One region of the Enterobacter quasiroggenkampii genome, then DNA from elsewhere that is predicted to be linked to it. Evidence: predicted binding sites of a transcription regulator. Region 1 holds the regulator's gene; each other region holds the start of a gene.

Region 1 (7,955 bases):
GCACGCTCTCGACCCAGCCGCTTTCGATGGCCGGGATCAGCGTTGGATGCGGGTTCAGCGTCCAGTGTTTACAGATTTTGCCTTTGAGCCCGAGCTGTTCACCGTAGGTAGGCAGCAGCAGCTCGATCGCCGCAGTGTTAAAGCCGATCCCGTGGTTCAGGGACTGCACCTGGTGTTCCGCATAAATACCCTTGATGGCCATCATTGCCATCAGGATGTGTTCCTGTTTAATCAGGCGCGGGTCGCGGGTAAACAGCGGTTCGATAAAGAACGGCTTATCGGCAACCACCACGAAGTCAATCCACGAGCCCGGAATATCCACGCGCGGCAGGTCACACTCGTCATCCACCAGCTCGTTCACCTGCGCGATGACGATGCCGTCATGGAACGCGGCGGCTTCCACCAGCGCCGGGGTATCTTCGGTGCTCGCCCCGGTATAGAGGTTGCCTTTGCGGTCAGCTTTAAAGCCGGCAATCAGCGCCACGTTGGGCGACAGGTCGACGTAGAGACGAGAATAGAGTTCGATATAGGTATGAATCGCGCCGATTTCGAGCTGACCATCCTCGAGCAGTTGGGAGATGCGCAGGCTCTGCGTCCCGGAGAAGGAGAAATCCAGCTTGCGGGCGATGCCTTTCTCAAAGATATCCAGATGTTCGCTACGGCCAACGCTTGGCATGATCATATGCAGGTCGTGGACGATCTGCGGGTTCACTTCGGCCAGCGAGCGGGAAAGGAAATCGGCCTGCTTCTGGTTGTTACCTTCCAGCACGACCTTGTCGCCTGGCGCGATCAGTTTTTCCAGCATGGCGACGAGATCGCCGGTTGGCAGTACCTTGCCCTGCACCGGTACGGAGGCCAGACGACGCGCTTTTTCGCTGCGTCGCGTGTTCCATTGCCGGGTGGGTGTTTGCCCAGATAACATTATTAACCTCCTGATTCAGCTAATCATTTTGATTTGCTTAACGTTGAGTAAAGTGTGCGCTCTGGTGAGAAAGGCATCAATTAAGCGTAGAGCTGAATCATTAGCCTGAGAGTAATAATCAAGGTAAATATTTGTGATCGGGATCAGTTCATGTTTCGGAAAACCAGGCTAAACGGGGTACAATTCGGAAAGTATCGTTAATTTCTGACAAGAATCAGCATCGCGCTTATGACCCAAATCATTCCATCAGGCTTCGGGATTGCAGCCGAAGACAGCACTGAGTTCGTGCCTATGCGCGGCGTCGCCAATCGCCATTTGCAGACCATGCTGCCGCGACTGATCCGCCGCAAGGTGCAATTCACCCCACACTGGCAGCGGCTAGACCTGCCAGACGGTGACTTTCTGGATCTCGCCTGGAGCGAAGCACCGGATCAGGCTCGCCATAAGCCGCGGCTGGTGGTTTTTCACGGTCTGGAAGGCAGCCTTCACAGCCCGTATGCGCACGGGTTAATTGAGGCGGCCAAAGCGCGCGGCTGGCTCGGCGTGGTGATGCATTTTCGCGGCTGCAGCGGCGAACCGAATCGTCAGAAACGCATCTATCACTCGGGTGAAACCGAAGACGGCACGTGGTTTTTACACTGGCTGCGGGACAACTTCGGCACCGTGCCCACCGCGGCCGTAGGCTACTCGCTGGGCGGCAATATGCTGGCCTGCCTGCTGGCTAAAGAGGGGGAAAGCGTCCCGCTGGATGCCGCCGTCATCGTCTCCGCCCCGTTCATGCTGGAGCAGTGCAGCTACCACATGGATAAAGGCTTTTCCCGCGTCTATCAGCGCTACCTGCTCAACCTGCTGAAGGCCAACGCGGCGCGTAAACTGAAGGCCTACCCGGACACCCTCCCGGTCAGCCTGCGCCAGTTGAAAAAAGTGCGCCGCATTCGCGAATTCGACGATCTGATCACCGCGAAAATTCACGGCTTCGCCGATGCGATTGACTATTATCGTCAGTGCAGCGCCATGCCGCTGCTCAGCAAGATCACGCAGCCGACGCTGATCATTCATGCCAAAGATGACCCGTTTATGGATCATCACTCGATTCCCGCTCAGGAATTCCTGCCCGACAACGTTCACTATCAGTTGACCGAGCACGGCGGCCACGTCGGGTTTATCGGCGGCACGCTGCGCCGCCCGAAAATGTGGCTTGAGACGCGTATTCCTGACTGGCTAACCCCTTATCTGGACGGTGCAACATGATTATTCCCTGGCAGGATCTGGCTCCCGAAACGCTCGATAATCTGATTGAAAGCTTTGTATTACGCGAAGGCACCGATTATGGTGAACAGGAACGCTCGCTTGAGCAAAAGGTCAACGATGTAAAGCGCCAGCTGAAAAGCGGCGACGTGGTGCTGGTGTGGTCAGAACTGCATGAGACGGTCAATATCATGCCCCGCAACGCGTTTCACGGCTGATCTTCCACCCTTTTCAGTCAGGGAGTTGCTATGTCTGCCAGACATCCGGTTATTGCCGTTACGGGGTCGAGTGGTGCGGGAACCACCACCACCAGCCTCGCATTTCGCAAGATTTTCGCCCAGCTGAATCTCCGTGCGGCGGAGGTCGAAGGCGACAGCTTTCACCGCTACACGCGTCCGGAGATGGACATGGCCATCCGTAAGGCGCGCGATCTGGGAAAACATATCAGCTACTTCGGTCCGGAAGCCAATGACTTCGGCCTGCTGGAACAAACCTTTATTGAGTACGGTCAGAGCGGCAAAGGGCAGTCTCGCAAGTATCTGCATACCTATGATGAAGCCGTTCCCTGGAATCAGGTGCCGGGTACCTTTACCCCCTGGCAGCCCCTGCCGGAACCCACCGACGTGCTGTTTTACGAAGGATTACACGGCGGCGTGGTCACGCCGCAACACGACGTGGCGCGCCAAGTGGACCTGCTGGTTGGCGTGGTGCCTATCGTTAACCTGGAGTGGATCCAGAAGCTGACGCGTGACATGAGCGAACGCGGCCATTCGCGAGAGGCGGTGATGGACTCGGTGGTGCGCTCCATGGAAGATTACATCAACTTCCTGACGCCGCAGTTCTCCCGCACCCATATCAACTTCCAGCGCGTGCCGACGGTGGACACCTCCAACCCGTTCGCGGCCAAAAGTATCCCATCCCTGGATGAGAGCTTTGTGGTGATCCATTTCCGCAATCTCGAAGGCATTGATTACCCCTGGCTGCTGGCGATGCTACAGGGCTCGTTTATTTCTCACATGAATACATTGGTCGTGCCGGGCGGAAAAATGGGGCTGGCGATGGAGCTCATCATGACGCCGCTTGTGGAGCGGTTGATGGAAGGAAAGCAGATTGCGTGACGTCTGTTGCCGGATGACGCTTCGCTTATCCGGCCTACGTTCGTGCAGTTGTAGCTTTTGTAGGGCGGGTTAGCGAAGCGCCACCCGCCAAAAGATTAAGCCTCGATCACTTCATACGAATGGGTAATTTTTACCGCTTTTTCCAGCATTAACGCCACAGAGCAGTACTTCTCGGCAGACAGGTCCACCGCACGTGAAACCGCCGCGTCTTTCAGCGCCTTACCGGTAACCACAAAGTGCAGATTAATGTGGGTGAACAGGCGTGGCGCCTCTTCGCGACGTTCTGACGTCAGTTTCACCTCACAATCCGTCACGTCATGACGACCTTTTTGCAGAATCGACACCACGTCAATGGCGCTGCATCCCCCTGCCGCCATCAGCACCATTTCCATTGGGCTGGGCGCTTTATCGCCGGAGTTACCGTCCATCAAAATCTGGTGCCCTGACGCGGATTCGCCCAGGAACGTTAAACCTTCAACCCACTTCACGCGCGCTTGCATATTCTTAAACTCCAACGTTGCATTTTTGGTGACAGATTACGCGTGCGTTACATTTCTCGCAATGGAAGGCGACCTGCATCATGCTGAAGCGAGACACCAGGAGACACGCGGCGAAAGCTATGCTAAAACACTCAGGATGCTACAGTAATACATTGACGTTACACATGTATGCAGAGGACATCAAACTTTACTGGCTGCGAAACGTTACGGTAGCCGACTTCCCAGGGTATGGGTAAGAATTCGATTGCAACCCCAGAGTCCGGATGCATCTGATGACTCTGGTGACAGCTTATAACAGAGGATAACAGCGCATGGTGCTTGGCAAACCGCAAACAGACCCGACTCTCGAATGGTTCTTGTCTCATTGCCACATTCATAAGTACCCATCGAAGAGCACGCTGATTCACCAGGGTGAAAAAGCGGAAACGTTGTATTACATCGTTAAAGGCTCGGTGGCAGTGCTGATCAAAGATGAAGAAGGGAAAGAGATGATCCTTTCTTATCTGAACCAGGGCGATTTCATCGGTGAACTGGGCCTGTTTGAAGAGGGCCAGGAACGTAGCGCCTGGGTTCGTGCAAAGACAGCATGTGAAGTGGCTGAAATTTCTTACAAGAAGTTCCGTCAGCTGATTCAGGTTAACCCTGATATTCTGATGCGTCTCTCTTCCCAGATGGCGCGCCGCCTGCAGGTCACCTCAGAGAAAGTGGGCAACCTCGCCTTCCTGGACGTGACGGGCCGCATCGCACAAACTCTGCTGAACCTGGCGAAACAGCCGGACGCCATGACCCACCCGGACGGCATGCAAATTAAAATTACCCGTCAGGAAATTGGTCAGATCGTTGGTTGCTCCCGTGAAACAGTGGGCCGTATCCTGAAAATGCTGGAAGATCAAAACCTGATTTCCGCCCACGGTAAAACCATCGTGGTCTACGGAACGCGTTAATTCCGCTCAAACGGCGTGCCATCGCAAGGTGTCACGCCGTTTTTGTCTCTACTCCCCATGTGGCGCAGGCTGATTTATCACCCGGAAGTTAACTACGCACTGCGACAAACGCTGGTGTTGTGTCTACCCGTGGCCATAGGCCTGATCCTCGGACACCTTCAGCAAGGCCTGCTGTTTTCCCTCGTGCCCGCCTGCTGCAACATCGCCGGTCTGGACACGCCGCATAAGCGCTTTTTCAAACGCCTGATTATTGGTGGCTGCCTGTTTGCCGGCTGTAGCCTTGCCGTACAGCTGTTACTGGCTCGTGATATCCCGCTGCCGCTGATCCTGACCGTGCTGGCGATGACGCTCGGCGTCACGGCGGAAATCAGTTCGCTGCACGCTCGCCTGCTTCCCGCTTCGCTGATTGCGGCCATCTTTACGCTAAGCCTCGCCGGGAATATGCCGGTGTGGGAGCCGCTGCTGATCTACGCCCTGGGGACACTGTGGTACGGGCTGTTCAACTGGTTCTGGTTCTGGCTGTGGCGGGAACAGCCGCTGCGCGAATCCCTGAGCCTGCTCTATGTGCAGCTAGCAGAGTACTGCGAAGCCAAATACACCCTGCTGACCCAGCATACCGATCCGGAAAAAGCCTTACCGCCGCTGCTGACGCGCCAGCAGAAGGTGGTGGATCTGATAAGCCAGTGCTATCAGCAGCTGCATATGCTCGCCGCCAACAAGAACCACGAGTACAAACGGCTGCTGCGCACCTTCCAGGTCGGGCTGGATCTGCAGGAGCATATCTCCGTGAGCCTGCACCATCCGCAGGAGGTGCAAAAGCTGGTCGAGCGCAGCCACGCCGAAGCGGTGATCCGCTGGAACGCGCAGACCGTTTCGGCACGTCTGCGGGTGCTGGCAGACGATATTCTTTACCACCGCTACCCCATGCGATTTAACATGGAAAAACAGCTCGGCGCGCTGGAGAAAATCGCCCGTCAGCATCCGGATAACCCGGTCGGCCAGTTTGCCGCCTGGCACTTCAGCCGCATCGCCCGCGTGCTGCGCACCCAGCGCCCGCTCTATCCGCGCGACCTGATGGCGGATAAACAAAAACGGCTGCCGTTATTGCCCGCGCTCAGGAGCTATCTGTCGCTTAAATCGTCCGCCCTGCGCAACGCCGCACGAATTAGCGTGATGCTCAGTACCGCCAGCCTGATGGGCATGGCGCTGCATCTGCCGAAACCCTACTGGATCTTAATGACTGTGCTGTTTGTCACCCAGAACGGCTACGGCGCCACGCGGGTACGTATTCTGCATCGGGCGGGCGGCACCATGGCCGGGCTGATCATTGCGGGCGTGACGCTGCACTTCCACGTGCCGGAAGGCTACACCCTGGCAGGGATGCTGGCGATCACGCTGGTGAGTTACCTGATTATCCGCAAAAACTACGGCTGGGCGATGGTGGGCTTCACGGTGACGGCGGTTTACACCCTGCAACTACTCACGCTCAATGGCGAACAGTTTATTGTAGCCAGGCTGATCGATACCCTGATCGGCTGCCTGATTGCCTTCGGCGGTATGGTCTGGCTCTGGCCGCAGTGGCAAAGCGGACTGCTCAGGCAGAACGCCCACGACGCGCTGGAAGCCGACCAGCAGGCCATTCGCCTGATCCTGAGCGACGACCCGCAGCCCTCCCCGCTGGCGTATCAGCGCATGAAGGTTAACCAGGCGCACAACGCCCTGTTTAACTCGCTCAACCAGGCGATGCAGGAGCCGGGCTTTAACTCACACTATCTGGCCGATATGAAGCTCTGGGTGACGCACAGCCAGTTTATCGTCGAGCACATTAACGCTATGACCACGCTGGCGCGCGAGCACACGATGCTCACGCCGGATCTGGCGCAGCGCTATTTGCAGTCGTGTGAAATTGCGTTGCAGCGGTGTCAGCAGCGTCTGGAGTATGACTCGCCGGGTGAGTCGGGGGATTCAAATATTCTGGAAGCGCCGGAAACGCTGACCCACGGCCCAATGAGCACCCTGGAACAGCATTTACAGCGCGTGCTGGGGCATCTGAACACCATGCACACCATTTCGTCGGTGGCATGGCGTCAGCGTCCGCATCATGGGGTTTGGTTAACGCGCGTGTTGAAACGAACGCCGTACTAATTCTGCTGGACGATCTTCGCAACCGCCGCGGCAAAGCGGGTTAATCCGTCTTCAATATCCTTATCTTCCACCACCAGCGACGGCGCAAAGCGCATGACGTCCGGCCCGGCGTTGAGCACCATCACCCCTTCGCGAGCGGCGGCGTGCAGGAAATCACGCGCGCGGCCCTTGTACTGCGGCTTCAGCTCAGCGCCAATCAGCAGCCCCATCCCACGGATCTCGCTGAACACGTCGTACTGCTCATCAATCTTTTTCAGGTGTTTCACAAACAGCTCGCGCTTCGCGCTAACGCCGTTCAACACCTCTGGTGTGTTGATGATGTCGAACGCGGCACCCGCCACGGCGCTCGCCAGCGGGTTACCGCCGTAGGTTGAGCCGTGAGAACCGACGTGGAACGCGGAGGCGATCTCCTGCGTCGTCAGGACCGCACTTACCGGGAATCCACCGCCGAGCGCTTTCGCGCTGGTCAGAATATCCGGCGTCACGCCGTAGTGCATATAGGCAAACAGGTCCCCGGTACGTCCCATTCCGCACTGCACTTCATCAAAGACCAGCAGCGCCTGATGTTCGTCGCACAGCGCTCGCAGCCCTTTCAGGAACTCCTGGGTTGCCGCGGTCACGCCGCCTTCCCCCTGAATAGGTTCCACCACCACCGCGCAGGTGTGGTCGTCCATCACCGCTTTCACCGCGTGCAGATCGTTAAACGGCACGTGGACGATGTCGGCCGGCTTCGGGCCAAACCCGTCGGAATACTTCGGCTGGCCGCCAACGGAGACGGTAAAGAAGGAGCGCCCGTGGAAAGCGTTATGGAAGGCGATGATTTTGGTTTTATACGGGCTGTGGCGCGTAGTCGCGTAGTAGCGCGCCAGCTTAAAGGCGGTTTCGTTGGCTTCGGTGCCGGAGTTCATAAACAGCACGCGCTCGGCAAAGGTCGCCTCAATGATCTTGCGGCCCAGGCGCAGCGCTGGCTCGTTGGTAAAGACGTTGCTGGTGTGCCACAGGGTTTCGCCCTGGGTTTTCAGCGCCTCCACCAGCGCGGGATGGCAATGACCCAGCGCCGTGACCGCAATTCCGCCCG
Region 2 (7,955 bases), 1.1 Mb from region 1:
ATTTCGCTCAAGATGAACGCGGATCCCGTCCAGCATTCTCTGGGGCAGCTTCTGGCTACCGTCCATCGCGATTTGCCAGGTCCGATGCTGGAGGGCCGGGTTGGCAAAGCGTTCGATCAGACTATCGGCGTATGCCGTGAGGTCGACATCCTTGATGCGCAACGTGGGGGCCTGCTCGTCCAGCATCAGCCGACGGGCGGCTTCGCGGAACGCCGCGTCCTCCATACATTCATTTATATGAGCGTAGCCCGCGAGGTACCCCAGATACGCCAGGAAAGAGTGGCTGCCGTTGAGCATGCGTAATTTCATCTGCTCCCAAGGCAGCACATCCTGCACCATCTGGACACCCGCCACTTCCCACTCGGGACGCCCGGCGACAAAATTATCTTCCACGACCCACTGAATGAACGGCTCGCAGCTGATGGCGCACGGATCTTCCACGCCGAGCGCGTCGGTGATTTCCGCCAGCGAGGCCTCCGTTGCGGCGGGCACAATCCTGTCGACCATCGTCCCCGGGAAACTCACGTGGCTATCAATCCATTCAGATAACCCTGCGGAACGTTTTTGCGCCATGCCCAGCACCGCGTTTTTCACCACGTGCCCGTTGTCAGGGATATTGTCGCAGGACAGCACGGTAAACGCAGGCAAGCCGCGCTCGCGGCGGCGGTGGAGGGCTTCGACCAGGATGCCAGGGGCCGAATGTGGCTCGGAGGGGTTTTCAAGGTCGTGGACGATCCGGGGGTTATTCAGATCGAGTTTTCCGGTCGCGGGATCGATGCAATAGCCTTTTTCCGTGATGGTGAGCGAGACAATCGCAACCTGAGGCTCGCAAAATTTCTCAATAATGGCGGGCAGAGAGTCCAGCTTTGCGTTCAGGCATTCATGGACAGCACCGACGATAATGGCCTCATTTCCTTCAGCCCCTTTTTCCAGCACGGTGAACAGATGATCCTGCGCGCGCAGCTGGCTCATCAGCACATCGCCGCTGAAAAGGCTAATCTCACAAATCCCCCAGTCGCCGCCTTTTTCATTCAGCACCCGGTTTGTTAACAATGCCTGGTGCGCACGGTGAAACGCGCCAAAGCCAAAGTGGACGATGCGGGAGCGTAATGACTGGCGATCGTAGCGAGGTTGCTGAACCCGGGCAGGAAGGGCGGTGGAGGCAATTGTCTTCATGAGATACACACCTGATTAACCATTAATTAACAATGCCAGTGTAAAGTTATATGACAGCAAATAAAATTGGTGAGCCGTAAATATCCCCGTTATGTGAGTTTGATCAATCAATGTGTGGCGGTGTATTGACCCTTCACGGCAAACATGTATGGTAGTCGTCATTGCAGTAGCACATATTGGTATAACAACTTAAGAGGGTGAGGCAATGGAACAAACCTGGCGTTGGTACGGGCCGAACGATCCGGTTTCTCTTGATGATGTGCGTCAGGCTGGCGCAACGGGTGTCGTCACGGCGCTGCATCATATTCCTAACGGTCAGGTCTGGCCGGTAGAGGAAATACAGACGCGTCAGGCGCTGCTGGCGGAGAAGGGATTAACCTGGTCTGTGGTAGAAAGCATTCCGGTTCATGAAGATATCAAAACCCATTCAGGGGAGTACCAGACCTGGATTGCTAACTACCAGCAGAGCATCCGTAACCTTGCGGCCTGCGGCATTGATACGGTTTGCTACAACTTCATGCCTATCCTGGACTGGACGCGAACCGATCTTGAATATCAGATGCCGGACGGCTCGAAAGCGCTGCGTTTCGATCAGATTGCCTTTGCGGCATTCGAACTGCACATTCTGAAACGCCCTGGCGCCGACGCGGATTACACCGCGGAAGAGCAGCAGCAGGCGCTCGCGTGGTTTAACGCCGCCAGTGACGCAGATATCGAAAAGCTGACCCGTAATATTATTGCGGGCCTGCCGGGGGCTGAAGAAGGGTATACGCTGGATCAGTTCCGCGCCCGCCTGGCGGAATACGGCGATATTGATAAGCAGCAGCTGCGTGAAAACATGGCGTATTTCCTGCGCGCTATCGTGCCGGTTGCGGAAGAGGTAGGGGTTCGCCTGGCCGTACATCCGGACGATCCACCGCGTCCAATCCTCGGCCTGCCGCGTATCGTATCCACGATTGAAGATATGCAGTGGCTGAAAGAGACGGTCGACAGCATCTATAACGGCTTCACCATGTGTACCGGCTCCTACGGTGTGCGGGCGGATAACGACCTGGTGCGGATGATTGAAACCTTCGGCGATCGTATCCACTTCACGCATCTGCGCGCGACCTGCCGCGAAGAGAACCCAAAAACCTTCCACGAGGCGGCGCACCTGGGCGGTGATGTGAATATGGTGGCGGTGGTAGACGCCATTCTGGCGGAAGAGGCGCGTCGCAAGCAGACTGGCGATGTGCGTCCTATTCCGTTCCGTCCTGACCACGGCCATCAGATGCTGGACGATCTGCGCAAAAAAACTAACCCGGGTTATTCGGCGATTGGCCGTCTTAAAGGGATGGCGGAAGTGCGCGGCGTTGAGCTGGCGCTGAAGATGACGAAGTATCCGGAGCTGCTGTAACCGGAATTGCCGGGTGGCGGCTTCGTCTTACCCGGCCTACAAAAACACAAAAACCGGCTTCAGGGCCGGTTTTTTCGTAGGTCGGGTAAGCGTAGCGCCACCCGACAAATGCCGCAATCAGTCAGCGCGACCCATATAGCGTTTTTCTTCAATATGGATGCGGATCTTCTCGCCAGCAGAGAGGTATTCCGGTACCTGCACAACCAGGCCGGTTGTCAGGGTCGCCGGTTTGTTGCGGGCACTTGCGGATGCGCCTTTGATGCCAGGTGCCGTTTCAACGATTTCCAGATCGACCGTCTGAGGCAGTTCCAGCGCCAGCAGCACGCCGTCCCAGGTCAGAACCTGCATGTCTGGCATACCGCCTTCCGGGATGAACAGCAGCTCTTCTTCAATCTGATCTTTGGTGAAGATGTACGGGGTGTAATCTTCTTTGTCCATGAACACATATTCGTTGCCGTCGATGTAGGAGAAATCAACATAGCGACGGGTCAGGGTCACGGTATCAACGATATCGTCACCTTTAAAGCGCTCTTCCACCTTCAGGCCGGTACGCACATCGGCGAAACGCATTTTGTACAGCGTAGCTGCACCACGGGCGCTTGGTGCCTGAATATCGATATCTTTCACAATCAGCAGTTTGCCGTTGTAATTCAGTACCATACCTTTCTTAATTTCGTTCGCTCTTGGCATTGCAGTAATCCTGTTTACGGGAGGTAAAAAATATCGCGCCAAATTACTCGCGCGCGGCCTTTCAGGCAAGAGGAATTCGTGGCTTTTGCTATCAATACGCAAAAGGTGTTACTGTGCGCGCGATGCCCGACTGTACGGGCATCCGCCAGCGAAAGAGAGCATTTATGGATTGCCGTCCCGATTGTGGCGCGTGCTGTACTGCACCGTCCATTTCAAGCCCCATTCCAGGAATGCCCGAGGGCAAGCCTGCCAATACCCGCTGCGTTCAGCTCTCGGAAACCAACCTGTGCATGATCTTTGGCTCACCGCTGCGTCCGAAGGTCTGCTCCGGGCTTCAGCCCACGGCCGAAATGTGTGGCAGCACGCGCGAGCAGGCGATGACGTACCTTCTTGAGCTTGAATCGCTCACCGCACCTTAAACGTCTTTAATCTTCGCCAGACAGCCTATCGTCAGCGTACACATCACCAGCGCAATCCAGAACACCGTGTGATAGTTCCAGATTTCGGCCACAACACCGGCCATTGAGCCGGCAATAATCCAGCCCACGCGGGTGGTATTAGTATAAAGGGTGGTGGCAGAGCCTGCCTGGCCCGGCATCAGGTCCTGGAAATAGAGCATGCCTATCCCGGCGAGAATGCCAATATAGATGGCGTTCAGCAGCTGTAACGCCAGCAATAGCTCAGGCGTATGTACCGTCAGCATGCCGAGATAGAACAGCAGACCGGCGACGGCGGCGATGCGCATTAAAAAACGTTTCCCGAAGCGCTTTGCGTAATAGCCTGCGATAAGCATGGTCGGGATCTCAAGCCCGGCCGCGGTGCCCATCATGATGCCCGCCAGCTTCTCCGACAGGTGCAGTTCATTAATAATAAACAGCGGCATATTGATGATATAGAGGCTATTGGTGCCCCACATCAGCGTGCAGATCGCGAACAGGAGCAGGGCATCGCGGCGGTTACGGCGTGGCGCTTCCAGCACGCCCGTTGCCACTTTGGGCTCTTTGCGCATGGACGGCAGGAAGAACCACACCAGCGCGCCGCACGCCACAAACGCGACCGCCGCGCTCAGGTACATCACCGTAAAGCCAAAACCCATCGCCAGCGCGTAAGCCAGCGGCGGGCCAATCACCCACGCCAGCGACACCTGTGCACGCAGAACAGAGCTGAACATCACCGCTTCACGTCCGGTATGGTCGGCGTGTTCGCGGGCAAGCGCGAACAGCTGTGGGTTCGCCGTCGAACCAAAGCTGCTCAGGAATACCCCGACGAAAAGCAGAATGAAGTAGTTGCGGTTCCAGGCAAACAGAACGCAGGCCAAAACCCCCAGCAGGCAGCAGAAAACGATCAGGCTTTTACGATCGCCTTTTCTGTCGGACCGCCCCGCCAGGAACTGACTGACCAGGATGCCGATGATGGCGCTTCCGGTAAAAAAGAAGCCAACCAGCGCCGGACGAACATGAACCTCATTGGTCAAAAATAAGCTCAGCGTCGGCGTCTGTAACGCACCGGCAATGCCCGTGAAGAAGGCAACAATCAGGAAGGCCGCTGAGGTCAAATCAAAGGGCTTCGGCGAGGCAGCCGCAGGGATGTTATGCATGTTTTATAATTAGCGAGTAGCAGGGAGGGGCGGAGTGTACGCCGTCAGCTAAAAAATAAACAGTGGGTGCGGTCAATGATGCCACGAAAAATCAAAATGGCATTTCATCTTGCATCCACATCGGCTGACCTTAGCTGAAACTGACTTGCTGAACTTCAGCAAAATTCAGCTGAACGAAGAAGAAATGTGCTGTATCTCTAAATTCTGCAATCTGAAATACGAGTTTTCTTGCAAGGCATTGCAGAAAGCGCAAGACTTTTTGAAACGTTTCAGCGCTATCTTGTTTTAACAAACGGAGCAGGCTAGCGCATTTTTTCTCATTAAAGCTGAAACGATTCAAGTTCAGCAGGAGTGGAGAACCATGTTCCAGTTATCTGTTCAGGATATCCACCCGGGCGCTCAGGCCGGGGATAAAGAAGAGGCTATTCGCCAGGTTGCCGCTGCGCTTGTGCAGGCGGGTAACGTCGCGGACGGCTATGTCAACGGCATGCTGGCGCGCGAGCAGCAGACCTCAACCTTCCTCGGCAATGGGATCGCCATTCCGCACGGCACCACCGACACCCGCGATCAGGTGTTGAAAACCGGCGTTAAGGTTTACCAGTTCCCGCAGGGCGTACTCTGGGGAGACGGTCAGGTAGCCTATGTGGCCATCGGTATCGCGGCCAGCAGCGACGAACACTTAGGTCTGCTGCGTCAGCTGACGCATGTCCTGAGCGATGACGCGGTGGCTGAACAGCTTAAATCCGCCACCACCGCGGAAGAGCTGCGCGCCTTGCTGATGGGCGAAAAACAGAGTGAAGCGCTGAAACTGGATAATGAAACGCTGACGCTGGATGTAGTTGCTTCCGATCTGGTGACGCTGCAGGCGCTGAACGCGGGCCGCCTGAAAGAAGCCGGCGCGGCGGATGCCACCTTTGTGACGCGCGTGATTAACGATAAGCCGTTGAATCTGGGTCAGGGTATCTGGCTGAACGACAGTGCTGAAGGCAACCTGCGCAGTGCGATTGCCGTGAGCCGTGCGGCCAATGCATTTGACGTAGAAGGCGAACGCGCGGCCATGCTGGTGACCGTGGCGATGGCTGATGAACAGCCGGTTTCCGTGCTGAAGCGTCTGGGCGACCTGCTGCTGAACAACAAAGCTGAAAAGCTGCTGAACGCTGATGCCTCCACCGTGCTGGCACTGCTGACCAGTGATGATGCGCTGACGGATGACGTGCAAACCGCGGAGTCCGTGGTGCGGAACGAACACGGCCTGCATGCCCGCCCGGGCACCATGCTGGTGAATACCATTAAACAATTCGAGAGTGAGATTACCGTGGCGAATCTTGACGGCACGGGCAAACCGGCCAACGGCCGTAGTCTGATGAAAGTGGTCGCGCTGGGCGTGAAGAAAGGCCACCGTCTGCGTTTCACCGCGCAGGGTGCCGATGCTGAACAGGCGCTGAAAGCGATTGGCGATGCCATCGCGGCAGGTCTGGGGGAGGGCGCATAATGAGCAGACGTGTTGCGACTATTACGCTAAACCCGGCTTATGACCTGGTAGGATTTTGCCCGGAAATTGAGCGCGGCGAAGTCAACCTCGTGCGTACCACCGGCCTGCATGCTGCGGGCAAAGGGATTAACGTCGCGAAAGTGCTCAAGGATCTCGGTATTGATGTCACCGTGGGCGGATTCCTCGGTAAAGACAACCAGGATGGGTTCCAGCAGTTGTTCAGCGAGCTGGGCATTGCCAACCGTTTTCAGGTTGTTCAGGGCCGTACCCGTATCAACGTTAAGCTGACGGAGAAAGACGGTGAAGTAACCGATCTGAACTTCTCAGGCTTCGAAGTGACGCCGTCAGACTGGGAACGCTTTGTCAACGACTCGCTGACCTGGCTAGGCCAGTTCGACATGGTCTGCGTCAGCGGCAGCCTGCCGTCCGGCGTGAGCCCGGAAGCCTTTACTGACTGGATGACGCGCCTGCGCAGCCAGTGCCCATGCATCATTTTTGACAGCAGCCGTGACGCGCTGGTTGCGGGCCTGAAAGCCTCACCGTGGCTGGTGAAGCCGAATCGCCGCGAGCTGGAGATCTGGGCGGGTCGTAAGCTGCCAGAATTAAAAGATGTGATTGACGCTGCCCATGCGCTGCGCGAGCAGGGTATCGCTCACGTAGTGATCTCGCTTGGTGCAGAAGGCGCGTTGTGGGTTAACGCGTCTGGCGAATGGATCGCCAAACCGCCGTCAATGGAAGTTGTGAGTACCGTTGGCGCAGGGGATTCCATGGTTGGCGGCCTGATTTATGGTCTGCTGATGCGGGAATCCAGTGAACATACCTTACGTCTTGCCACTGCCGTTGCTGCCCTGGCCGTCAGCCAGAGCAATGTCGGTATTACCGATCGTACCCAGTTAGCCGCGATGATGGCGCGCGTTGACTTAAAACCTTTTAACTAACAGCAGGAGAGGAATAATGAAAACGCTGCTGATCATTGACTCCGGTCTCGGACAGGCTCGCGCCTATATGGCGAAGACCTTGCTGGGCGCGGCGGCACAAAAAGCACATCTGGAGATTATCGATAATCCAGGCGATGCAGAACTGGCCATTGTCCTGGGCGACAAAATCCCGGCTGACAGTGCGCTGAACGGTAAAAAAGTGTGGCTGGGCGATATTAATCGCGCGGTGGCACACCCGGAACTGTTCCTGAGCGAAGCGAAAGGTCATGCGTCTGTCTACAGCGCGCCTGTCGCGACGGCACCGGCTACGGCCACGGGCCCGAAACGCATTGTGGCGGTGACGGCCTGCCCGACGGGGGTAGCTCACACCTTTATGGCGGCTGAAGCCATTGAAACCGAAGCGAAAAAACGCGGCTGGTGGGTAAAAGTTGAAACACGCGGCTCCGTCGGTGCCGGCAACGCGATCACCCCTGAAGAAGTGGCGGAGGCCGATCTGGTGATTGTGGCGGCGGATATCGAAGTGGACCTGGCGAAATTTGCCGGTAAGCCAATGTACCGTACCTCCACCGGCCTGGCGCTGAAAAAGACCGCGCAGGAGTTTGATAAAGCGCTGGTAGAAGCGAAGCCGTATCAGGCAACCGGCGCGCGTCAGACCGCGACGGAAGG
Region 3 (7,955 bases), 300 kb from region 1:
GTGTGATGGATTTCCATCGTCTGCTTGTCGAAATGCGGTTCCAGTGCGTCGTAGGCATACGGCAGGGATGGCAGTGTATAACTCATAATCCTCTCCATTATTGTCGGGCGGCACAGCTGTTAATGCCGCGTAAGCAGTTGGTTCATTATAGTTAATTAAATGATATTGAAAATGATTATCAATGCCGTAGTTTTTATAAGGTTATTCAGTTTTCGATTAATAGCGGAAATGTGAGTCTGCTCACGCGGTTAACGTGCTGATTGCCATCCAGAACACCTGTGCGGCAACCTTCTGAAGGTTCCCGGGCTGCCTAATTTTTACACTCCTCAAGTCGAAGAGAAGCCACTGACGATAAAAACGATGAGGGTGTAAAAATGAATCATGCGATTACGATGGGTATCTTCTGGCATTTGATAGGCGCTGCCAGTGCAGCCTGTTTCTATGCTCCGTTTAAAAAGGTGAGAGGCTGGTCATGGGAAACCATGTGGTCCGTTGGCGGGGTCGTGTCCTGGCTGATTTTACCCTGGACCATTAGCGCCATGCTGCTGCCCGATTTCTGGGGCTACTTCTCCTCCTTCAGCGCCTCCACTCTGCTGCCGGTGTTCCTGTTCGGCGCGATGTGGGGCGTCGGTAACATCAACTATGGCCTCACCATGCGCTATCTCGGCATGTCGATGGGCATTGGTATCGCGATTGGCATTACGCTGATCGTCGGAACTCTGATGACGCCAGTTCTCAACGGCAACATCGAGGTGCTTATTAATACTCAGGGTGGGCGGATGACGCTCCTGGGCGTGCTGGTGGCGGTCGTTGGCGTAGGAATAGTGACTCGCGCGGGGCAGCTGAAAGAGCGCAAGATGGGCATTAAAGCTGAAGATTTTAACCTGAAGAAAGGTCTGCTGCTGGCGGTGATGTGCGGCATCTTCTCGGCCGGTATGTCGTTCGCGATGAATGCTGCCAGGCCTATGCATGAAGCCGCCGCCGCGCTGGGCGTCGATCCGCTGTATGTTGCGCTGCCAAGCTATGTCGTGATTATGGGTGGCGGCGCGATGGTTAACCTGGGCTTCTGCTTCATTCGTCTCGCAAAAGTGAAAAACCTGTCGATAAAAACCGACTTCTCGCTGGCAACATCGCTTATCATCACCAACGTGTTACTCTCCGCGCTCGGCGGGCTGATGTGGTATTTACAGTTTTTCTTCTACGCCTGGGGCCATGCCAGCATTCCGGTGCAATACGACTACGTAAGCTGGATGCTGCACATGAGTTTCTACGTACTGTGTGGCGGGCTGGTCGGTCTGGCGCTGAAAGAGTGGAAAAACGCCGGACATCGTCCGGTTGGCGTATTGAGCCTCGGCTGCGTGGTGATCATTATCGCTGCCAATATCGTTGGGCTCGGCATGGCAAACTGATCACGACCCCTTTCGACTGCGATGACGCCACTGTACCGGCGTCATCCCCACCTCGCGATTAAACACCACTGAAAAGTAGTTACTGTCTTCAAAGCCGCAGCACATCGCCACATCACTGACCATCCACTCCGTATGCTGCAGGAGATATTGTGCATGGCAGATGCGCAGCTGGCGCAGATAGTGGTTCACCGTCATCCCGGTCAGGGTGCGGAACTGCTGGCGCAACGCGCGCTCGCTGCACTGCTCCTGCTCGCAGAATTTCTCCAGTATAAAGTTTTTATTCAGGCTGCCCGCAAGCGTGGTGATGAGCTTATCCAGCAGCGCTTCCTGCGTCGTGGCGGAGGGGTTATCAGTGGCGTAACGATGACGCTTTAACGTCACCACCAGCTGGGCGAAAAGCAACTCCGCTAGCTGGTTAGAAACGGGGTCGTTCTTCTGGCTCTCCTGCTCCAGTTGAGAAATAACCTGCCGTACCTGAGCCATGCCGTTACTGCTTAAGCGCCAGTGCGGAGAACCCTTAGCATCAAGAAAACCCGGAATGCTTGCGGCCCAGTCTACGTTAAGCCTGAGCCTGTCCGGACAGTAAATAACGTTCTGCAGTACCAGGTCATTAACCGAGGCGTAGGAGTGTTTATCCTCCGCGCGAATATAGAACAGATCTCCGCGCGTGATGCGGTAGGGACGGTCGTTGAGGATGTGCAGGCCGTTACCGCGCCATACCAGCACCAGTTCGCAAAACTCGTGGGTATGTTCGGCAAAGACGTCTTGCGGGTAGCGGTCGGCCACCGTCACGGCCTGGCTCGCGGAGGCATAAAAATCATCTTTGCGAAGGATTAACTGAGCAGCCACACCACGACCTCTACGCCGAATAACCTGACACTATTAGCTTTTTTGCGGAAATAAAACGGTGACTGCCCTCGCGTTACTGAAGCATCGCGTCTTTCCCCTGACGAATATCACGCGGCGACCAGTTAAATTCCCGGCGAAACAGCGTTGAAAAGTGATTGCTGTCGCCAAAACCGCAGCAGTAGGCGATATCCGTGACGCTTTCGTCGGTATGACGTAAAAGATGACGCGCTTTGATCAGGCGCAGACGGTTGAGATATCGCTGCGGCGTCATACCGGTATGCTGCTTAAGCTGGCGATGCAGGGTGCGCAGCGACAGTGAAAAATCATCCGCAAGCGTTTCCCAGCAGACATCCTCAGCGAAATGATCTTCCAGCCAGGCCATCAGATGGTTCAGGCGCGCGTTGTTATCTTCCAGCCCTTCCACCAGGCTGCTGCGGCGCAGCAGCACCAGAAGCTGCATAAACAGCAGTTCGCGCGTGGCAATGGCGTGCGTCTCCCGCCCGTCCTCGCTCTGCTCCATTTGGCCCACCAGCTGACGCACCTGCTGCAGGGTGGACTGATTCACGCGCCAGTGCGACGGATAGTGTCCGTCTTGCTCCTGGGGCAACAGCTGATTCAGGCGCGAAAGAAACTGGAACGCATCCGGGGAACGGTAGAGCACATTCGTCAGATACAGGTTGTCGGTATGCTCATACAGGTGCCGATCGTGGTCGCGCACGAAGCACACCGTACCGCCGCTGATGGTATATGGCTGGCCATTGAAGACATGAATACCTGTCCCGCGCTCAACAATCACAATTTCATGAAAATCATGGTGATGCTCCGGGAACGCGGCCTGAGGAAGCCGTGGCTCAATCGCGACAGGCGCCCCTCCTGAAGGAAAAAAATCCACGCTGTGCAGTACGGTCATAACGGCCTCCACCAATGAAAAATGTTCTCAAAATAGTAATTAAGGCCTTCCGCACTCACCTTCAATTTTTGGCAGTAAACCTCGCAAAAGCTGTCCATTTTTCAAGAAACAGGGGGAAAGATCGGGAAATGCGGTCAGCGTCACACTGCCTGAAAATCCCGCCACCACTGGAAACTGTGAACTCCCTCACATTCACCTTTGCTTTCTTGCCAGCGCGAGATTTGGCCTGTCAGTGGTGAGAAGGTGACTTTTTCTTCCCTTTTTTACACTCACCGCTAATGACTTAAGAAAGGACCCGACTATGACTTTTCGCCATTGTGTGGCTGTCGATTTAGGCGCATCCAGCGGGCGCGTAATGCTCGCGAGCTGGGACCGTGAGCAGCACACGCTTGCGCTTCGCGAAATGCACCGTTTCGCCAACTGCCTGCAAAAGCAGGACGGTTTTGTTGCCTGGGATATCGATGCCCTGGAGGCGGAGATCCGTATCGGACTGAACAACGTCTGCAACGATGGTATTCGCATCGACAGCATCGGCATTGATACCTGGGGCGTGGACTACGTTCTGCTTGATAGCCATGGCGAACGCGTCGGCTTGCCAGTTTCTTATCGCGACAACCGCACCGACGGCCTGATGGCGCACGCTATCGCCCAGCTTGGCAAGGACAACATCTACAGACGCAGCGGCATTCAGTTTCTGCCGTTTAACACGCTTTATCAGCTGCGCGCTTTGGTCGAGCAACAGCCAGAGCTGGTGGCGGACGTGGCCCATGCGCTGCTGATCCCGGACTACCTGAGCTATCGCCTGACCGGCAACATGAACTGGGAATATACCAACGCCACCACCACGCAGTTGGTCAACATCAACTCGGATAACTGGGATGAACATCTGCTGGCCTGGACGGGAGCGTCGCCTTCCTGGTTCGGTACACCAACCCACCCGGGTAATGTGATCGGTCACTGGATTTGCCCACAGGGGAACGCAATTCCTGTCGTTGCCGTCGCCAGCCACGATACCGCCAGCGCGGTGATTGCTTCCCCACTTGCGAGCAAAGACGCGGCTTACCTCTCTTCCGGTACCTGGTCGCTGATGGGCTTTGAGAGCAAAACCCCGTACGCCAGCGATGCTGCCATGGCCGCAAACATTACCAACGAAGGGGGTGCCGAAGGCCGCTACCGCGTACTGAAAAACATCATGGGGCTGTGGCTGCTCCAGCGGGTACTGAAAGAGCAGAACATTACCGACCTGCCTGGGCTTATCGCCGAAACCGAGAAGCTGAAGGCTTGCACGTTCCTGATCAACCCGAACGATGAGCGCTTTATCAATCCGGCGCACATGAGCGCCGAAATTCAGGCCGCCTGCGTCGAGGTCGGGCAGCCTGTGCCGTCCAGCCCTCCCGAACTGGCGCGCTGCATTTTTGACAGCCTCGCCCTGCTGTATGCCGACATCCTCAGCGAGCTGGCGAGCCTTCGAGGAAAACCCTTCAGCCAGCTGCATATCGTGGGCGGCGGCTGCCAGAACCAGCTGCTGAACCAGCTCTGCGCCGATGCCTGCGACGTCACCGTGGTGGCAGGTCCCGTGGAGGCCTCCACGCTCGGCAATATCGGCATTCAGCTGATGACTCTGGACGAACTTTCCAACGTTGACGACTTCCGTTCGGTGGTGACGGCGAACGCCAGTCTGACCACCTTCACACCCAATCCCTGCCATGAAATTGCTCGCTTTCGCGCGCAGTTTCAGCAAAACCGACTGACTAAGGAGCTTTGTGCATGACAACTCAATTAGAACAAGCCTGGGATCTGGCTAAACAGCGTTTCGCCGCCGTCGGCGTGGATGTCGAAGAGGCGCTGCGCCAGCTCGACCGTCTGCCCGTCTCCATGCACTGCTGGCAGGGCGATGACGTCGCTGGCTTCGAGAACCCAGGCGGTTCCCTGACAGGGGGTATTCAGGCCACGGGTAACTATCCAGGCAAAGCGCGCAACGCGACCGAACTGCGCGCCGACCTTGAACTGGCGCTGAGCCTGATCCCGGGGCCAAAGCGCCTGAATCTGCATGCAATCTATCTCGAATCCGATGAGCCGGTGGCGCGCAACGAAATCAAACCGGAACACTTTAAGAACTGGGTAGAGTGGGCCAAAACCAACAGGCTGGGCCTGGACTTTAACCCGTCCTGCTTCTCACATCCGCTGAGTGCGGACGGTTTTACTCTCGCCCACGCGGACAACGACATCCGCCAGTTCTGGATCGATCACGTGAAGGCCAGCCGCCGCGTTTCGGCGTATTTCGGCGAGCAGCTCGGCACGCCGTCGGTGATGAACATCTGGATCCCGGACGGCATGAAGGATATCACCGTCGATCGTCTGGCTCCGCGCCAGCGCCTGCTGGCCGCGCTGGATGAGGCTCTCAGCGAGAAGCTGGACCCGGCGCACCACATCGACGCCGTCGAGAGCAAGCTGTTCGGTATAGGCGCCGAGAGCTATACCGTGGGCTCGAACGAGTTCTATATGGGTTACGCCACCAGCCGCCAGACCGCGCTGTGTCTGGATGCTGGCCACTTCCACCCGACCGAGGTGATCTCCGACAAAATCTCCGCCGCCATGCTCTACGTGCCGCGTCTGCTGCTGCACGTCAGCCGTCCGGTGCGCTGGGACAGCGACCACGTGGTGCTGCTGGATGACGAAACCCAGGCGATTGCCAGCGAAATCATCCGCCACGACCTCTTTGACCGCGTACACATCGGCCTCGACTTCTTCGATGCCTCCATCAACCGCATCGCGGCGTGGGTTATCGGCACCCGCAATATGAAGAAAGCCCTGCTGCGCGCGTTGCTGGAGCCAGTCGCCACGCTGAAGCAGCTGGAGGCTAACGGTGACTACACCGCACGTCTGGCGCTGCTGGAAGAGCAGAAATCCCTGCCGTGGCAGGCAGTGTGGGAGATGTACTGCCAGCGTAACGATGCCCCGGCGGGCAGCCAGTGGCTGAACAACGTGCGGGCGTATGAGAAAGACGTTCTCGCCGCTCGTCAGTAAAAACATCGCCCGGCAGCACGTTGCCTGCCGGGTCTACGGGTAAGAGCAGGCCGGGTAAGCGTAGCGCCACCCGGCATTTTCAAAGGAACCACAGTATGCAGACTATCACCCACTCCTGGTTCGTCCAGGGCATGATCAAAGCCACCTCCGACGCCTGGCTGAAAGGCTGGGACGAGCGCAACGGCGGCAACCTGACGCTGCGCCTGGACGACGCGGATATCGAACCTTTCGCGGCCGATTTCCACGCGAAGCCGCGCTATATCGCGCTGAGCCAGCCGATGCCGCTGCTCGCCAACACGCCGTTTATCGTCACCGGTTCCGGCAAGTTTTTCCGTAACGTCCAGCTCGACCCGGAGGCCAACCTCGGCGTGGTGAAAGTGGACAGCGACGGCGCGGGTTACCACATTCTGTGGGGGCTGACGGATGAAGCGGTGCCCACCTCCGAACTGCCGGCGCACTTCCTCTCCCACTGCGAGCGCATCAAAGCGACCAATGGCAAGGACCGCGTGATCATGCACTGCCACGCCACGAACCTGATCGCCCTGACCTACGTGCTGGAAAACAGCGCCGATGTCATCACCCGCAAGCTCTGGGAAGGCAGTACCGAGTGTCTGGTGGTATTCCCGGATGGCGTGGGCATTCTGCCGTGGATGGTACCGGGTACCGACGAAATCGGCCAGGCAACCGCCGTTGATATGCAAAAACATTCTCTGGTGCTATGGCCGTTCCACGGCGTGTTCGGCAGCGGTCCAACGCTGGATGAAACCTTTGGCCTGATCGACACCGCCGAGAAATCAGCGGAAGTGCTGGTGAAGGTGTACGCCATGGGCGGCATGAAGCAGACCATTCCCCGGGAAGCGCTCATCGCCCTCGGCAAGCGCTTTGGCGTGAGCCCGCTGCAATCCGCGCTGGATTTATACGCATAAGGCCTTTGCAGGACAAACATTGATCGTTAAGGAGAATTATCATGAGCTTTATGTTGGCGCTTCCAAAAATCAGCCTTCACGGCGCGGGCGCAATCGGCGATATGGTCAATCTGGTAGCGAACAAGCAGTGGGGAAAAGCGCTGATTGTCACCGACGGCCAACTGGTGAAGCTGGGTCTGCTCGACAGCCTGTTTACCGCGCTGGACGCCCATCAGATGTCGTATCACCTGTTCGATGAGGTGTTCCCGAACCCAACAGAAGCGCTGGTGCAAAAAGGATTTTCGGCTTACCGGGACGCAGAGTGTGATTACGTCATTGCCTTTGGCGGCGGCAGCCCGATTGATACCGCCAAGGCGATTAAAATCCTCACCGCTAACCCCGGCCCGTCAACCGATTATTCCGGCGTCGGCAAGGTGAAAAATGCGGGGGTGCCGCTGGTAGCGATCAACACCACCGCAGGGACGGCGGCGGAGATGACCAGTAATGCGGTGATCATCGACTCCGCGCGTCAGGTGAAAGAGGTGATCATCGACCCGAACATCATCCCGGATATCGCCGTGGACGATGCCAGCGTCATGCTGGATATTCCGGCCTCCGTGACCGCCGCAACCGGTATGGACGCATTAACCCACGCCATTGAAGCCTATGTGTCCGTTGGCGCGCACCCGCTGACCGATGCCAACGCTCTGGAGGCGATTCGCCTGATCGGCCTCTGGCTGCCGGAAGCGGTTGATAACGGTCATAACCTTGAGGCGCGCGAGCAGATGGCGTTTGGCCAGTATCTGGCGGGTATGGCGTTTAACAGTGCGGGTCTGGGTCTGGTACACGCCCTGG

Evidence for each region. The regulator CRP, encoded in region 1, controls carbon source genes, mostly activating them, when cyclic AMP is high. The targets are predictions, from matches to a motif close to ATGTGANNNNNNTCACAT.
Region 2: uxuA (mannonate dehydratase) is a predicted target of CRP. The motif match lies at 1,268-1,285, and genes of this name have one in related genera.
Region 3: rhaS (HTH-type transcriptional activator RhaS) is a predicted target of CRP. The motif match lies at 3,297-3,314, and genes of this name have one in related genera.

What each region holds. Positions count from the first base shown of each region.
Region 1 covers NZ_CP143745.1:186,278-194,232, forward strand. The annotation lists gene mdcA (malonate decarboxylase subunit alpha) at 1-922, opposite strand, end outside; gene V1572_RS01030 (hydrolase) at 1,151-2,173, shown strand; gene V1572_RS01035 (YheU family protein) at 2,170-2,388, shown strand; gene V1572_RS01040 (phosphoribulokinase) at 2,419-3,288, shown strand; gene V1572_RS01045 (OsmC family protein) at 3,384-3,788, opposite strand; gene crp (cAMP-activated global transcriptional regulator CRP) at 4,100-4,732, shown strand; gene V1572_RS01055 (YccS/YhfK family putative transporter) at 4,790-6,877, shown strand; gene V1572_RS01060 (aspartate aminotransferase family protein) at 6,874-7,955, opposite strand, start outside.
Region 2 covers NZ_CP143745.1:3,780,669-3,788,623, reverse strand. The annotation lists gene V1572_RS18100 (mannitol dehydrogenase family protein) at 1-1,176, opposite strand, end outside; gene uxuA (mannonate dehydratase) at 1,382-2,572, shown strand; gene yeiP (elongation factor P-like protein YeiP) at 2,690-3,262, opposite strand; gene V1572_RS18085 (YkgJ family cysteine cluster protein) at 3,427-3,681, shown strand; gene setB (sugar efflux transporter SetB) at 3,678-4,859, opposite strand; gene fruB (fused PTS fructose transporter subunit IIA/HPr protein) at 5,221-6,351, shown strand; gene fruK (1-phosphofructokinase) at 6,351-7,289, shown strand; gene fruA (PTS fructose transporter subunit IIBC) at 7,306-7,955, shown strand, end outside.
Region 3 covers NZ_CP143745.1:490,714-498,668, forward strand. The annotation lists gene sodA (superoxide dismutase [Mn]) at 1-86, opposite strand, end outside; gene rhaT (L-rhamnose/proton symporter RhaT) at 375-1,409, shown strand; gene rhaR (HTH-type transcriptional activator RhaR) at 1,410-2,258, opposite strand; gene rhaS (HTH-type transcriptional activator RhaS) at 2,332-3,168, opposite strand; gene rhaB (rhamnulokinase) at 3,470-4,939, shown strand; gene rhaA (L-rhamnose isomerase) at 4,936-6,195, shown strand; gene rhaD (rhamnulose-1-phosphate aldolase) at 6,291-7,121, shown strand; gene fucO (lactaldehyde reductase) at 7,163-7,955, shown strand, end outside.